DNA from 2 places in the Listeria immobilis genome. Region 1 is predicted to be linked to the other one. Evidence: predicted binding sites of a transcription regulator. Region 1 holds the regulator's gene; the other holds the start of a gene.
The links. The regulator Rex, encoded in region 1, represses fermentation and respiration genes when NADH is low (regulators of the CRP and FNR family bind a similar motif). The targets are predictions, from matches to a motif close to TTGTGAAATATTTCACAA.

Region 1 (7,087 bases):
GTGTCACCTTCGACTACTTCAAGTGATTCTTTTGATCCGTTTTCAAGGACACGACCTGAGCCAACTGCAATAATTTTACCTGTTTGTGGCTTTTCTTTCGCAGAGTCTGGTAATACAATACCACTTGCTGTTTTTTCCTCTGCTTCCAGTACCTCAATTACAACACGATCTCCTAATGGTTTTAACAATGTAAATGACCTCCTCTGATATAGTTGAACTTTCATTTTAGCACTCGACACATTAGAGTGCTAACACAGTTATTATGATACCAAACCTGACAAAAAATGCAAGTATAAACGTTCAAAAATGAGAGAATTCTAATTTGCGCTAGTGTCAGATAACTTGTACAATAAGGAGAGTTATTTCTGTTTATTTTAAGCACTTTTAGCTGAATTTGATTTATATAGAGAGGATGCGTTTTTTTGGCTAAACGTTATTTGACGATTGTTTTTGTTTATTTATTACTACTTTTTTCTGCTTCTGTTGGGATTCCAATTGTTTATCATATTTTTATGAGCACTACTTCCATTTCCAGTGTAGATGCCAATGCCTATAGTATGATTATTTGGTCGATTTTTTCTAATATTCTTTCGCTGATTATTATTTTCGCACTTCTTTATAAAAAGCCTGAGGAAAATAAAATCATTCTTGGTGAAAAAATGCCGCCGCTACGTAGTTTCCTTTGGGTTATTGGTGGAGTCATTGGTTTATATTTTGCGCAAATCATTTGTAGTATTATTATTTCGCTGATTTCCGGTAGTATTAATGAATCTGTTAATACAGAACGACTTGTGAATTTAACAAAAGCAGCTCCGATTTTCTTGTTATTTATTTCTATTCTTGGACCTATTTTAGAAGAACTTGTTTTTAGAAAAGTGATTTTTGGTGGTTTAAGTAATGTGATGAATATTCATGTCGCTGCGGTGATTAGTTCGCTTTTCTTCGGTTTGCTTCATGGGGATATTTCCTTCTTACTTACTTATTTTGTTATCGGGCTAATCCTTTGTTTTCTTTATACGAAAACAAAACGAATTTCCGTTTCGATGGGGGCTCATATTTTAATGAATACGATTGTTTTATTAATAAGTTTAGGTTTTATTGGAGGTTGATATGAAAAATTCATTAATCAAGCAAAGTTTTCTTTATTTTGCACTTGGATTGGTATTTGGCTTTTTTACTTTTGATCGTATAGTAGAATATGGCTATGATATTTTGGCCTATATTTTAATTGTCATGACGATGATTGATTTTGGCATTGGTATTGGCTTAATTATTGTTGGGCTTAAAAGGCGGCATAAAAAAAATCTGTAGAAAGCAAGTTTTTGCTTACCTTCTACAGATTTTTTTATTCGGTTTTCGCCGGATAGTTTTCTAGGAAATAAATCAATGTTTGTAATTCGGTTGTAAGATCGATGTGGTGTACACGAACTTGTTTTGGAACACTGATACGAGCTGGTGTAAAGTTTAAAATCCCTTTTACATCTGCTTCGATTAAGCGATCCACAGTTACTTGCGCCTCGTCAGCTGGAACCGTAAGAATAACTACTTCTACACCATTTTCACGAACAATTTCTTCCATATCATTTAAGTGATAAATAGGAATATCTTGTTGCACACTACCTACTTTCGCTGGATCTACATCGAATGCAGCAACGATTTTGATATTATTGTTTTTCATGAAATTATAATGTAATAGTGCTGTACCAAGGTTACCAACACCAATTAATGCTACATTTGTTTGTTTGTCTTGACTAAGTGTTTTACTAAAAAAGTCGAGTATGTATGCAACGTTATACCCGTATCCTTTCTTGCCTAATGCGCCAAAATATGAAAAATCACGTCGAATCGTCGCTGAATCAACTTTCACAGCTTCACTCAGTTCTGCTGATGATACTCGTTCCTTACCTGACTCATCTAGGTATTTCAAGTAACGATGATATAATGGTAAGCGCTTTGCTGTCGCTTGTGGAATTTTTGTTGTTTCCTCCATCATGCCTTCTGTCCCTTCTTCTTAAATTTTTTCTGAAGTTTGAAGCTTTTGTGAACTGTACTTCCTTTCACATGCTTGCTTATATACTATAAACATTTCACAAGGAATGCACAAACTTTTTGCTCACGACTTTAGAGCAAAGTTTTGTCCTGCAAAATATCTTGTCTTATCCTTCTTTTCTATTTTACGCTAAAATCACAAATAATGCGAGCGATTTCACAAACTAACCTAATATTAAACAAACGGCGGTTACATTGCGATTACTTAACTTTTAAGATAAACTGGTATAGAGAACATTCGAGGAGAGAGAATATGATTTTATTACAAGTTCAGCAAATTTCTAAATTCTTCGGTGCAGAAGTTATTTTGGATAATATTAAATTAGAAGTAAAAACGGGTGACCGTATAGCTTTAGTCGGTCGAAACGGTGCTGGAAAATCAACGCTACTTAAAATTATTGCTGGAAAAATGAGCTATGATAGCGGCATGATTTCCAAACCTAAAAGTGTAGAAATTGGTTATTTAGCACAAAACACCGGGCTAGAATCTACTAAGACGATTTGGGACGAAATGCTGAGTGTTTTCGCATCCCTTCGAAAAATGGAACAAGATCTACATGAAATGGAAGTTCGGCTGGGTGAACCAGAACTTTATAACCATCCTGAAAATTATCAAGCATTAATGAAAGACTATGACACTTTGCAACATACATTTAAAGAAAGTGGCGGGTATACGTATGAAGCAGAAATTCGTTCCGTTTTAAATGGTCTTCGCTTTTATCCTGCCGATTATGAAGTAGAAATCGCCTCGTTAAGCGGGGGACAAAAAACGCGGCTGGCACTAGCCAAACTGCTACTTGCTAAACAGGATATCCTTGTGCTGGATGAACCAACTAACCATTTAGACATTGAAACTTTATCATGGTTAGAAACCTACTTGCAAAATTACAACGGATCCCTGCTGATTGTTTCCCATGACCGTTATTTTCTAGATAAAGTAGTTAATCAAGTCTATGAAATCAGTCGAACGAAAATAGAACATTACAAAGGTAATTACAGTTCTTTTGTTAGCCAAAAACAAGCAAAATTAGAGCAAATGTGGAAAGAGTTTGATAAGCAACAAAAGCAGATTGCTAAATTAGAAGACTTTGTTGCAAGAAACCTTGTCCGTGCATCCACCACAAAACGAGCGCAGAGCAGACGAAAACAATTAGAAAAAATGGATGTTTTAGACCGACCTCAAGGCGATGAAAAAGCTGCTCATTTTGGTTTTCATTTTGAAAAACAAACAGGTAAAGATGTTCTCATGGTAGATAAGCTTAGTATTGGTTATGCCAAAGATAAGCAAGTCGCCGCTAACCTTACTTTTGAAATGAAACGTCAAGATAGCCTAGCGCTGGTTGGCCCAAATGGAATTGGCAAATCTACCCTTTTAAAAACACTTATACGTGATCTTCCGTCGCTTAGTGGTGACTTTCATTTTGGAGCTGGTGTAAAAATTGGTTACTATGACCAAGAACAAGCAAAACTCACATCGAATAAAACCGTTTTAATGGAGCTTTGGGACGATTATCCAGAGCTAAATGAAGTTAATATCCGTACAACACTTGGTAATTTTTTATTTTCGGATGATGATGTTTTAAAAAATGTCCAGTCGCTTAGTGGTGGCGAAAAAGCAAGGCTCGCACTCGCAAAACTCACTTTACTTCAAGCAAATGTCCTTATTCTAGATGAGCCTACCAACCATTTAGACATTGAAAGTAAGGAAGTTTTAGAAGCTGCTTTAATTGATTTTGAAGGAACGATTTTATTTGTATCCCATGACCGTTACTTCATTAACCGTATCGCTTCCAAAGTAGTCGAACTAGCGCCCGAAAAAGCAACTGTCTTCCTCGGCGACTATGACTATTATCAAGAAAAATTAGCTGAAATGAAAGAACTCGCACGATTAGAGGCAGAAGAACGCAGGGAAAACGGCGAAGAAGTAGCTGCCACTGCTTCGATGCGCAAAAGAAATTACCAAGAAGAAAAAGAACAGCAAAAATTACTTCGTCAAAGAAAACGCAAACTAGAAGAAATTGAGCAACAAATGGAAGAAACAGATACAATAATCGCTGCACTCGAACTTGAGTTAACCAAACCAGAAATTTTTCAAGATCATGAAAAAACGCTTGAAATCACTGGGAAATTAGATGCTGCAAAAGAGATTGTAGAAAAATTAATGGAAGAATGGGAAGAAATAAGTGAAGAACTAGAATCTATCTAATCTGCATAAAAAAAGGAGCATACAATGAAAAAGATTTTAATTATTTCTGGTTCTATTTTGATTGGATTACTTCTTATTATTACTATTAGCGCAAGTTTTTATTTATACAGCTATGCGTTAGCTCGCGATAATACAAGTATGGATGATCAGCCGACAACCGATGTGACAAGTGCTACTGCCAAACTAGCCAAGAAAAATCGAGTAGAAAATCAAGCGTGGATGGAAAACCAAAAACTCATTCATTGGACAGAAAAATCAAGTGATAATCTAAAACTAGAAGCCAATTATTTAGAAGCTGCTCAACCTTCTAATACAACTATTATTCTTGCCCATGGCTACCGCGGCAAAAGTGGTAAAGTCGAAATGGCGGGACTTGCAAAGATGTATCATGAAAAATTTGGTTATAACGTGTTAATGCCCGATGCCAGAGCGCACGGGGAAAGTGAAGGCGAAAATATTGGTTTTGGCTGGCCAGAACGAAAAGATTATGTACAATGGATTAATCAAGTGATTGATAGAAATGGGGAAGATGAATCCATTGCTTTACATGGGGTTTCCATGGGTAGCTCCACCGTTTTAATGACTAGTGGGGAAAATTTGCCAAAACAAGTCAAAAGTATTATTGCCGATTGTGGCTACACTTCCATGGATGCAGAACTTTCTTATCAACTAAAAGCAATGTTTCATTTACCAAGTTTCCCAATTATCCCAACCGCCAGCTTAATTAATAAATTCAAAGAAGGGTTTTACTTTAGTGAAGCTAGCGCGACGAATGCTGTTGCAAAAACTGATTTACCCATTTTCTACATTCACGGTGACAAAGATGCGTTTGTCCCAACCTATATGGTAGACGAACTATACGAAGCCACTAATAGTTATAAAGAAAAATGGATTGTAAAAGGGGCTGAACACGGACAAGCTTTTACAGTAGATCCAACAACCTATGAAGAAAAAGTACGGAAGTTTTTAGATAAAACAATGTAAAAAGTAGCGCTCATTAAGTTGGGCGCTACTTTTTTACTTATGTTTTATTCCTTTGTTTTGTTCGAAAAAAAATGAATAGATTTGTTATGCTAACATAATTTGCTTGCTTTAAACAAAGAAGTAAAACTATACCAATCGCTAATTGTGTAGGATAAATATAAATCATATCTGCTAACCAATAATTAATTCCCATAAATATTCCCGCTATTAATGCTGGGAGAGTTAAAACCCCAACTATTAAACCAAGACCAACTAAAAGTTCTCCCCAAGGTATTAAAATATTAAATAACGCTGTATTTGGACCAACAACATTTTCCATAAAAGCTTTATACCAGTCTGGCGAATCTGTATTTCCAATGACACTTGGTACTAGTCCAGAAATATCAAAGTGAGCCTGTATTTTAAACCATCCTTGATACAACCAACTAATACCTAGTCCCACTCGAATAATGGAAAAAAGTATATTAGCGCTAAGTTTGACAATTAACATCGAACCTCACCCCTCAGCTATTTAACATTGCTTGCCCGAATGTTTCATGCGCTTTTTGACAATAAATTACGACTGTATTGTAATCTGCTGAATTAATATTATCTAATGAAAAAGTTTGTTCCTTCGCCTTTAAGTCAATTTTAGCTAGTTCTTTTCCAGATTCAATATCACCATCTTTGGTTAAATATACATGAAGATCTGGTCCTTCATCTGTCACAAAATTTGTGAACATCAACTTATTATCTGTCATTGTCACATCTCCACTAACCTTATGACTCCCTGCACCTGAAAACATTCCTGTAAGCATACTATCCGTCATAGCACTTTCATCCATCGTATCCATTAATGCTGCTGCTCCAAATTCCTCGTGCGCTTTTTCGCAGTATATCAACACATGATCATATTTTGAAAGATCTTTATCGGATACATCAAAGCTTTGGTTTTTAGCTTTTAAGTCTACTTTACTTACTTCTACGCCGTCTTCTACATTATTACCTTTAACTAAATAGACATGTAAATCTGGTCCTTCATCTGTCATAAAATCTGTTAACATTAATTTATTATCTTTAATTTCTACATTACCACTTACTTTGTGACTCCCTGTTCCGGTCAGTGTTCCCATTAAATTCACTTTTTCATTTTCTTTCATAAGCATTTCTTTCTTATCAGACATCGTGACTTTATTTTCCTTGGTTTCGCTGTCACTGCTAGAAGAACTAGCCTCACCACATGCCCCTAAAACTAATGCCGCTCCTAATACTACAGAAAATAATGCTACTTTTGCTTTCATAATTAATTACCCCTCTTCTTTAATTTTTTCTACTAGTTCATCATAGCAAGTAAAAGTGAGGTAACTTTTATGGATTTCTTAGGTATTTCTTAAATTTTCGCTTATTTATTCATTTCCATCCCAATACGGTATCGTTAAAATAAAAGTACTTCCAACAAAACGCTCACTTTCAACCTGTAAAGTCCCTCCGTGAAGCTCTGCTAAGTTTTTTGCGATGTGAAGACCTAACCCCGAACCGCCATGCGCTAAGTTTCTCGATTTTTCTACACGATACAGCCGTTCAAAAATCCGCGGTATATCTTCTTTTGAAATCCCTTGGCCATAGTCTTTCACAAAAAATAATGTGGCTTCTTCTGTGCTAGTAATAGTAAGTTCTATCTCCGTCCCAGCATCCGAAAACTTCAATGCATTTTCTATTAAATTGCATAAAATCCGTGTTACAAAGGTTTGATCAGCATATAGAGTGTCACAACCTGGCTCTATCGTTACATGTATATCCCGATGTTCTCGTTTTAACTGTACATTAAAGGATTCCAATACATTAATTATTAATTGATCCAGCCAAATT
Region 2 (7,087 bases), on a different contig from region 1:
TAGAGTATTAACGTTAGGAATATCTACACCTGTTTCGATAATAGTGGTAGTTACGAGAACATCAAACTCTCCTTCAAGAAAGCTTAAGATGACAGATTCTAGTTCAGATTCGCCCATTTGACCATGAGCAATTGCCACACGAGCATCTGGAACCATTGCTGAAATTTCGTCTGCTTTTTGAGTAATTGTTTCTACTCGGTTGTAAAGATAATAAACTTGACCATCACGGGCTAATTCTCGTTCAATCGCTTCTCTAACAAGTACATTATTTTGTTCTGCAACGTATGTTTGAACTGGGAAACGGTTTGCTGGCGGCGTTTCAATAACTGATAGATCTCGAACTCCTAACATAGACATATGCAACGTCCTTGGTATTGGCGTTGCAGTTAAGGTTAGTACGTCGATTTTTGAACGCATTTGCTTTATTTTTTCTTTATGAGTCACACCAAATCGTTGTTCCTCGTCAACAATAAGCAGTCCCAAATCATGGTATTCCACATCTTTAGACAATAGACGATGCGTTCCAACAACAACATCCACTGTGCCATTCTTCATTCCTTTTAAGGTTTCTGTTTGTTGTTTTTTCGTACGGAAGCGACTTAAAAGACCGATTTCTATTGGGAACCCTTGAAACCTTTCTTTCATTGTTTCAAAATGTTGTTGCGCTAGAATAGTTGTCGGAACTAAGAATGCCACTTGTTTACCATCCATAATCGCTTTAAACGCCGCACGAAGCGCAACTTCTGTTTTCCCATAACCAACATCACCAACAAGCAAACGATCCATCGGGCGAGGTCGCTCCATATCTTTTTTAATTTCCGCAATAGAGCGCAGTTGATCATCGGTTTCTTGATAAGGAAAAGCATCTTCAAATTCTCGTTGCATTTCTTCATCCGGACTAAATGCATAACCTTTTTCTGCTTCTCGTTCTGCATATAGTTTGATCAGGTCATCCGCAATATCTTGGACAGAGGCTTGTACTTTTTTCTTAACGCGTTTCCATTCTGCGCCACCAAGTTTATTTAATCTTGGGGACTTGCCTTCTGCGCCAACATATTTTTGCACTAAATCGAGTTGATCAACAGGAATAAATAGTTTATCTTCTCCTTGATAAACCAGCAATAAATAATCTTTATGCACCCCATTAATGTCTAATGTTTCCATCCCAACATACCGCGCAATACCATGATTAATATGCACAACATAATCGCCCACTTTTAATTCGGAGTAACTTTGAATTCGCTCCGCATTAGACAGTTTTTGACGTTTTTTTACTTTTTTCACTTTTTTGTTAAAAAGCTCTGATTCACTAATGATTGCTACTTTGGCAAGCGGTAGTTCAAAGCCGTTCTGGAATGTCCCAATAACGAATTGCACAAGACCGTATTTAGGAACATCCGATTCGCTTTTTAAAATGGTACTTTCCATATCATAGTCAGTTAAAGTTTGCTGCATTTTCTCTGCACGTTCCATATTTGGCGCCAGAATTACAACGGCATAATTATTCTTATGCCAGCTTTCTAGTTCTGTTTTTAATACGTTCATTTGACCATGAAATTGTTGCATCTGTTTATAGACAATATTGGTTGTTTTAGATACTCGCATGCTCGCCATTTGCTTTTGGAAAAGTGTTAAATAAATTTTTGGTGAGCGGTTTTCATCTAGTAATTTTTTAAAAGAATGACTTACTTGCACATCACGCACAGTCTCCATTCGACTCAATGTCTCCGTTTGCCACTCCGCTTCTTCTTTTTCCAAGCCTTCTTCTGTTTCTAAAATCCTTGCAAATTCATCTAGTAAAATTGCGGTATTTTTTGAGAAATAGTCAAAAAGAGATGCTGGATCTGGATAAGCTAAACCAATGTATTTGAAAAACATATCTGGTTTTACCCCTGAACGCAGCATTTCTAAGTCTGCTTCTAAATTTTCAACAAGTGCTTGTTTATCTTCTTTTTCTTTTAGTTCATTTAATGTATGTGACATTTTCTTTTCCAGACGTTGAACAATATCTGGATAATAACTTTGATCAAGGATAATTTCAGTCGCGGGAAGCAAACGAAACTCTTCTACACGTGAAGTAGAGCGCTGCGTTTCCACATCAAAGAAACGAAGGGAATCCACTTCGGTATCAAAAAGTTCTATTCTAATTGGAAATTCTTCCGTAATCGGATAAATATCAATAATGCCGCCACGAACACTGAATTCACCTGGTGTATTAACCATGCCGCTCATCGTGTAACCCATTGTCACTAATTTTTGGCGTAAAATTTCTGGATCCAGTTCTTCGCCTTCTACGATAGATATATTAAATTGCTTCCAAAGTGATACTGGGGGCAGCATTTTTCTAAGTCCCGCGACTGGAACAATTACTATTCCCGGTTTTTCAGATAGCAGAAAATCTAGCGCCTCCACTCGTTGACCTCGAAGTTCCGGGCTAGAAATGCTTAGCTCAGAAGAAATTAGTTCGTCTGCAGGATATAAAAACAATCGATCTGCATCCATTAATGAAAGTAAATCGTCATATAATTTTTGCGCATGATATAAATTATGTGTGACAAATACAACTGGACGTTTTGAAGCGCCTTCTACGACACTTGCAAATAAAGCGCGTGAAGACCCGGTAAGACCTGTAACCAGTTGTGCTTTGTTTTTTTCATTGAGCGCATTTAATATCGCTCGAATATCTTTTTGTTCATATATTAATTGTTGTAATCCTTTCAAGGGAAAACAGCTCCTTTTTTCAGAAAATTCATTCTATGTAATGCGAAAATAAATCAACGCCTCGAAGAAAGACCGAAATACGTGACAAAAATATTGCCACGCCTCGTTTTAGTCTATGTTTTTAATTATATTTATTCATTACCTCAATAAATGGCAACTGCGCGAAATCTTCTATTGCATCTGCACTTTTTTGAATTGCTTCAATAATATCTGGTTGTTCTGCTTTTGGAAAGTCACCTAGCACGTAGTTAATAACTTCCCCATGACTTGGACGACTCACACCAACTCGAATACGGTTGAACTCTTGTGTTTTTACATGTTGGATGATTGATTTCATTCCATTATGTCCACCCGCGCTGCCTTTTTGTCGCAAGCGGATTTTCCCAACTGGTAAATCTAAATCATCGTAAACAATAAGCATATCTTCTATCGGGATATTGTAATAATCCATTAGCGGTCGAATGCACTCACCAGAAGCATTCATAAAGGTTAAAGGTTTTACTAACAACATTTTTTCTCCACTTACATTGATTTCACTTATCATTCCATTAAACTTAGATTTTTTCCAAGGAGTTTGATGACGAAAACTTAATTCATCTACTACCATAAAACCGACATTATGCCGGGTGCGTTCGTATTTTTTGCCCGGATTTCCGAGGCCAACTATTATTTTCATAAAGCTTCTCCTTACATGAACTAAACCACTTCACGAATGAACTGGTTTTTGTTTCGATGTTTTTTTGATTATACCACGGAATTGATTTGGTTGAAAGTTTTCCAATCAACGCTTATGTTCCGCAATTTTATTTTCAATTATCTCCCATGCTTTTTCATTTTCGGCTTGAAAGTTCGCTTTTTTCCAATTTACTGGTGTTTTGCCAAGATATTTTTTAAAACCAAATTTTTGATATAGATAAATTGCTTGGTAACTACCGGTTTGACTTGTTAGATAGACAAAATCATTTTTATTTAAATGTAGAATTTCAGATAATAATGCTTTTGCGATACCTTTTCCTCCATGCGAATCTAGTACAGCAACCCAGTGAATACGACTTTCCATCTCACCAAAAGTATCTCCATCCCACAACATTGCCGTCCCAACGATTTCCCCATTTGGCGCTTGAACAAAAACGCAACGTTTAGCTAATTTTTCTTTCTCTCCGCTAAATTCTGTTTTAAAACGGGCATAAATCTCTTCTAAGGAGGTAACTTGTCCTGATTCTAACTGTAAATTGCACCATTCTTCTTCCAACCCGTCTTCATAAAAACGAAAGAAATACCCATCCGGCAAACTATATTCCGGATAATTAGTAGCATCATCATTAACCATAGCAACAGAGATTTTCGGAACAGATTGATCCAGCATAAAAACGCCTCCTTTTCTAATATTATACAAAAAAATAAGGAGGCGCGCGAGTAAACGCGTACCTCCGAATGGATATATTTGAAAATTATTCTACTGGTTCTTCATCATTACCATGTAAAGCTTCTGGTTCTGGCGCTTCTGAAGTTGTTGGCTCTTCTTCAGCACGAGGGGCAGAAACTGTTACAACTGTTTCTTCTTCTTCCACTTGCACAACATAATCTTTGTTTTCTGGAAGATTATTTGTCGTTAATACATCACCAATTTCTAATGTGGAAATATCTAATTCAATCGTTTCTGGTAATTTTTCAGGTGTTGCCGAAACTTTTACATCATGGATAATTTGTTGTAACACACCGCCAGCTTTAACACCAGGCGCATCCCCAACTAATACCACACGAACATCGGTCTCCACTTCTTCATTCATATCAACCGCTAGCAAGTCCACATGTACTAATGTGTCTTTTAACGGATCCACTTGATACTCATGCAATAAAACATTTAATTTCTTGCCGCCAACAGTCACTGCAAATACGGCATTTCGACCATTGTCACGAACTGCTTTGATTAATTCCAAAGAATCAACGGAAACTGGAACATTTTCCGATTTGTAACCATAAATAATTCCAGGTACTTTTCCTTCACTACGCAATCTCGTTACTTCTGAATGTTGCGTTGTTTCTCTTTTCTGGACCTCTAATGTTGTTGCCATAAAAAATCACTCCACTCATTCAATTTTGGTACACTCCTATTATATCTACCCTTTAAAAAAATAGCAAAACAAAGCAAATGGGTTGATCACGATTAAGAGGTTTATAATTCTCAATAAAAGGTAAACAGAAAATAGCGGTTGCTACCTTATGCAAACGTTTTAAAACTGTACTATAACGTTTTCAGTATTTTATTATAACAACTTTTAAAATTTCAGGACGTTCAATGCTTCACAAATGAAAAATACATGTTATACTGTACTAGTAAATAGATTTTTTATAGGAGGAATTCGAAATGAAAGATCATCAAAAAATTATTTTAGTTGGCGACGGAGCAGTTGGTTCTAGTTACGCATTCGCTTGTGTGAACTTAAGCATTGGACAAGAATTCGGTATTATTGACATAGATAAAGACAGAACAATCGGGGATGCGATGGATTTAAGTCATGCTGTTCCATTTTCGACACCGAAGAAAATTTACTCAGCTAATTATAGCGACTGCCATGATGCAGACCTAGTTGTTGTTACTGCAGGTACAGCACAAAAACCTGGCGAAACTCGCTTAGACTTAGTTAACCGGAACATTAAGATTATGAAAGGCATTGTTGATGAAGTAATGGCAAGTGGTTTCGACGGTATTTTCTTAATCGCATCAAACCCAGTCGATATTTTAACTTATGCGACATGGAAATTCTCTGGACTTCCCAAAGAACGTGTTATCGGTTCAGGAACAAGCCTTGATACAGCCCGCTTCCGTATGTCAATTGCCGATTATTTAAAAGTGGATGCACGTAATGTCCACGGTTATATTTTAGGGGAACATGGCGATACAGAATTCCCAGCATGGAGCCATACAACCGTTGGGGGACTACCAATTACAGAATGGATAAGCGAGGATGAACAAGGTGCAATGGATACTATTTTTGTAAGCGTTCGTGATGCAGCTTATGAAATTATCAATAAAAAAGGCGCTACTTTCTATGGTGTTGCAGCTGCTCTTGCCCGTATTACTAAAGCTATTTTAAATAATGAAAATGCGATTCTACCTCTTTCCGTATATTTAGATGGCCATTATGGAATGAACGATATTTTCATTGGAGCACCTGCCGTAGTTAACCGTCAAGGCGTTCGCCATATTGTTGAAATGAATTTAAATGCCACAGAAAAAGAACAAATGAAAAAATCCGCTGATACTCTTAAAAAAGTATTAGATGATGCAATGCAACAAATTGATTAATATGTTTCCACCAAAAAAGCATGCTACCTTGCATGCTTTTTTGTTATACTTAATTTATTCGAAAGGAGGCTACTCATGATTACTTTTGATCAGCTGGATGCCGAACTAAGTGCTCTTCAAAACCCTAATACTATCAAAATCTTTAGAAACCATGGCTGCCCAGAAACATTAGAACTATACGGTTTAAAAATCGGCGACTTAAAGAAAATTATTCGTCGTGAAAAACTAAATAAAAATCAAGAACTAGCGATTCAACTAATTGAGTCTAATAATAGCGACTTAATTTACCTAGGTTTACTTGCTGTCGACCCTAAAAAACTAGACGTAAATCAAATCGAACAATGGAATAGCGCTTTTCGCGAAACATGGACAATGCTAACTTCCGGCTTAACTTCCGTCGTAAGCAAACGTGAAGACGCACTCACTTTTGCAAGAAAATGGATGAAAAGTGATTTTGATTTAACTAAATCGATGGGATGGCAAATTTTCTCAGAACATATTGCCAATTTGCCTGAAGCAGAAGAATTGCTTGAATTCGCAAAGCAAAACTTACAATCTGAAACAAACAGAACGCGTTATTCTATGAATAGCTATATTATCGCTTGTGGAATTTATAAAGACGAATTATATGAAAAAGCATTAGAAGCAGCTAATTTTGTAGGTAAAGTTCATGTTGATTTAGGGAAAACCGCCTGCAAAGTCCCTGACGCCATTCCTTATATTGAAAGAGCGCGTAGCCGAAAAAAATAATTAGCTATCCTTTGACTCAAAAAACTACTTAGGGGTATGATAAAAGAAAAACTGGAGGGATTAAACAATGATTGTAACAACTTCACCAAATATCGAAGGCAAACAAATTATCGAATATAAAAAAATCGTTTTCGGCGAAGTAATTACCGGGGTTAACGTTATGAAAGATATTGGAGCAGGATTCAGAAATTTCTTTGGCGGACGCTCACAAGGATATGAAGACGAGCTGATTAACGCACGTGAGGAAGCTATTAAAGAAATGGAACAACGCGCACAAGACATCGGTGCAAATGCTGTGATTGGTGT

Region 2: HCJ45_RS06540 (L-lactate dehydrogenase) is a predicted target of Rex. The motif match lies at 5,014-5,031, and genes of this name have one in related genera.

The regions. Positions count from the first base shown of each region.
Region 1 covers NZ_JAASUA010000008.1:84,060-91,146, forward strand. Annotated here, with positions in the region: gene groES (co-chaperone GroES) at 1-188, opposite strand, end outside; gene HCJ45_RS11100 (CPBP family intramembrane glutamic endopeptidase) at 423-1,109, shown strand; gene HCJ45_RS11105 (DUF4305 domain-containing protein) at 1,111-1,311, shown strand; gene HCJ45_RS11110 (redox-sensing transcriptional repressor Rex) at 1,346-1,993, opposite strand; gene HCJ45_RS11115 (ABC-F family ATP-binding cassette domain-containing protein) at 2,303-4,255, shown strand; gene HCJ45_RS11120 (alpha/beta hydrolase) at 4,280-5,239, shown strand; gene HCJ45_RS11125 (DoxX family protein) at 5,277-5,729, opposite strand; gene HCJ45_RS11130 (DM13 domain-containing protein) at 5,743-6,519, opposite strand; gene HCJ45_RS11135 (sensor histidine kinase) at 6,625-7,087, opposite strand, start outside.
Region 2 covers NZ_JAASUA010000003.1:363,653-370,739, reverse strand. Annotated here, with positions in the region: gene mfd (transcription-repair coupling factor) at 1-2,721, opposite strand, end outside; gene pth (aminoacyl-tRNA hydrolase) at 2,843-3,397, opposite strand; gene HCJ45_RS06550 (GNAT family N-acetyltransferase) at 3,503-4,087, opposite strand; gene HCJ45_RS06545 (50S ribosomal protein L25/general stress protein Ctc) at 4,173-4,796, opposite strand; gene HCJ45_RS06540 (L-lactate dehydrogenase) at 5,090-6,031, shown strand; gene HCJ45_RS06535 (DNA alkylation repair protein) at 6,107-6,781, shown strand; gene HCJ45_RS06530 (putative heavy metal-binding protein) at 6,849-7,087, shown strand, end outside.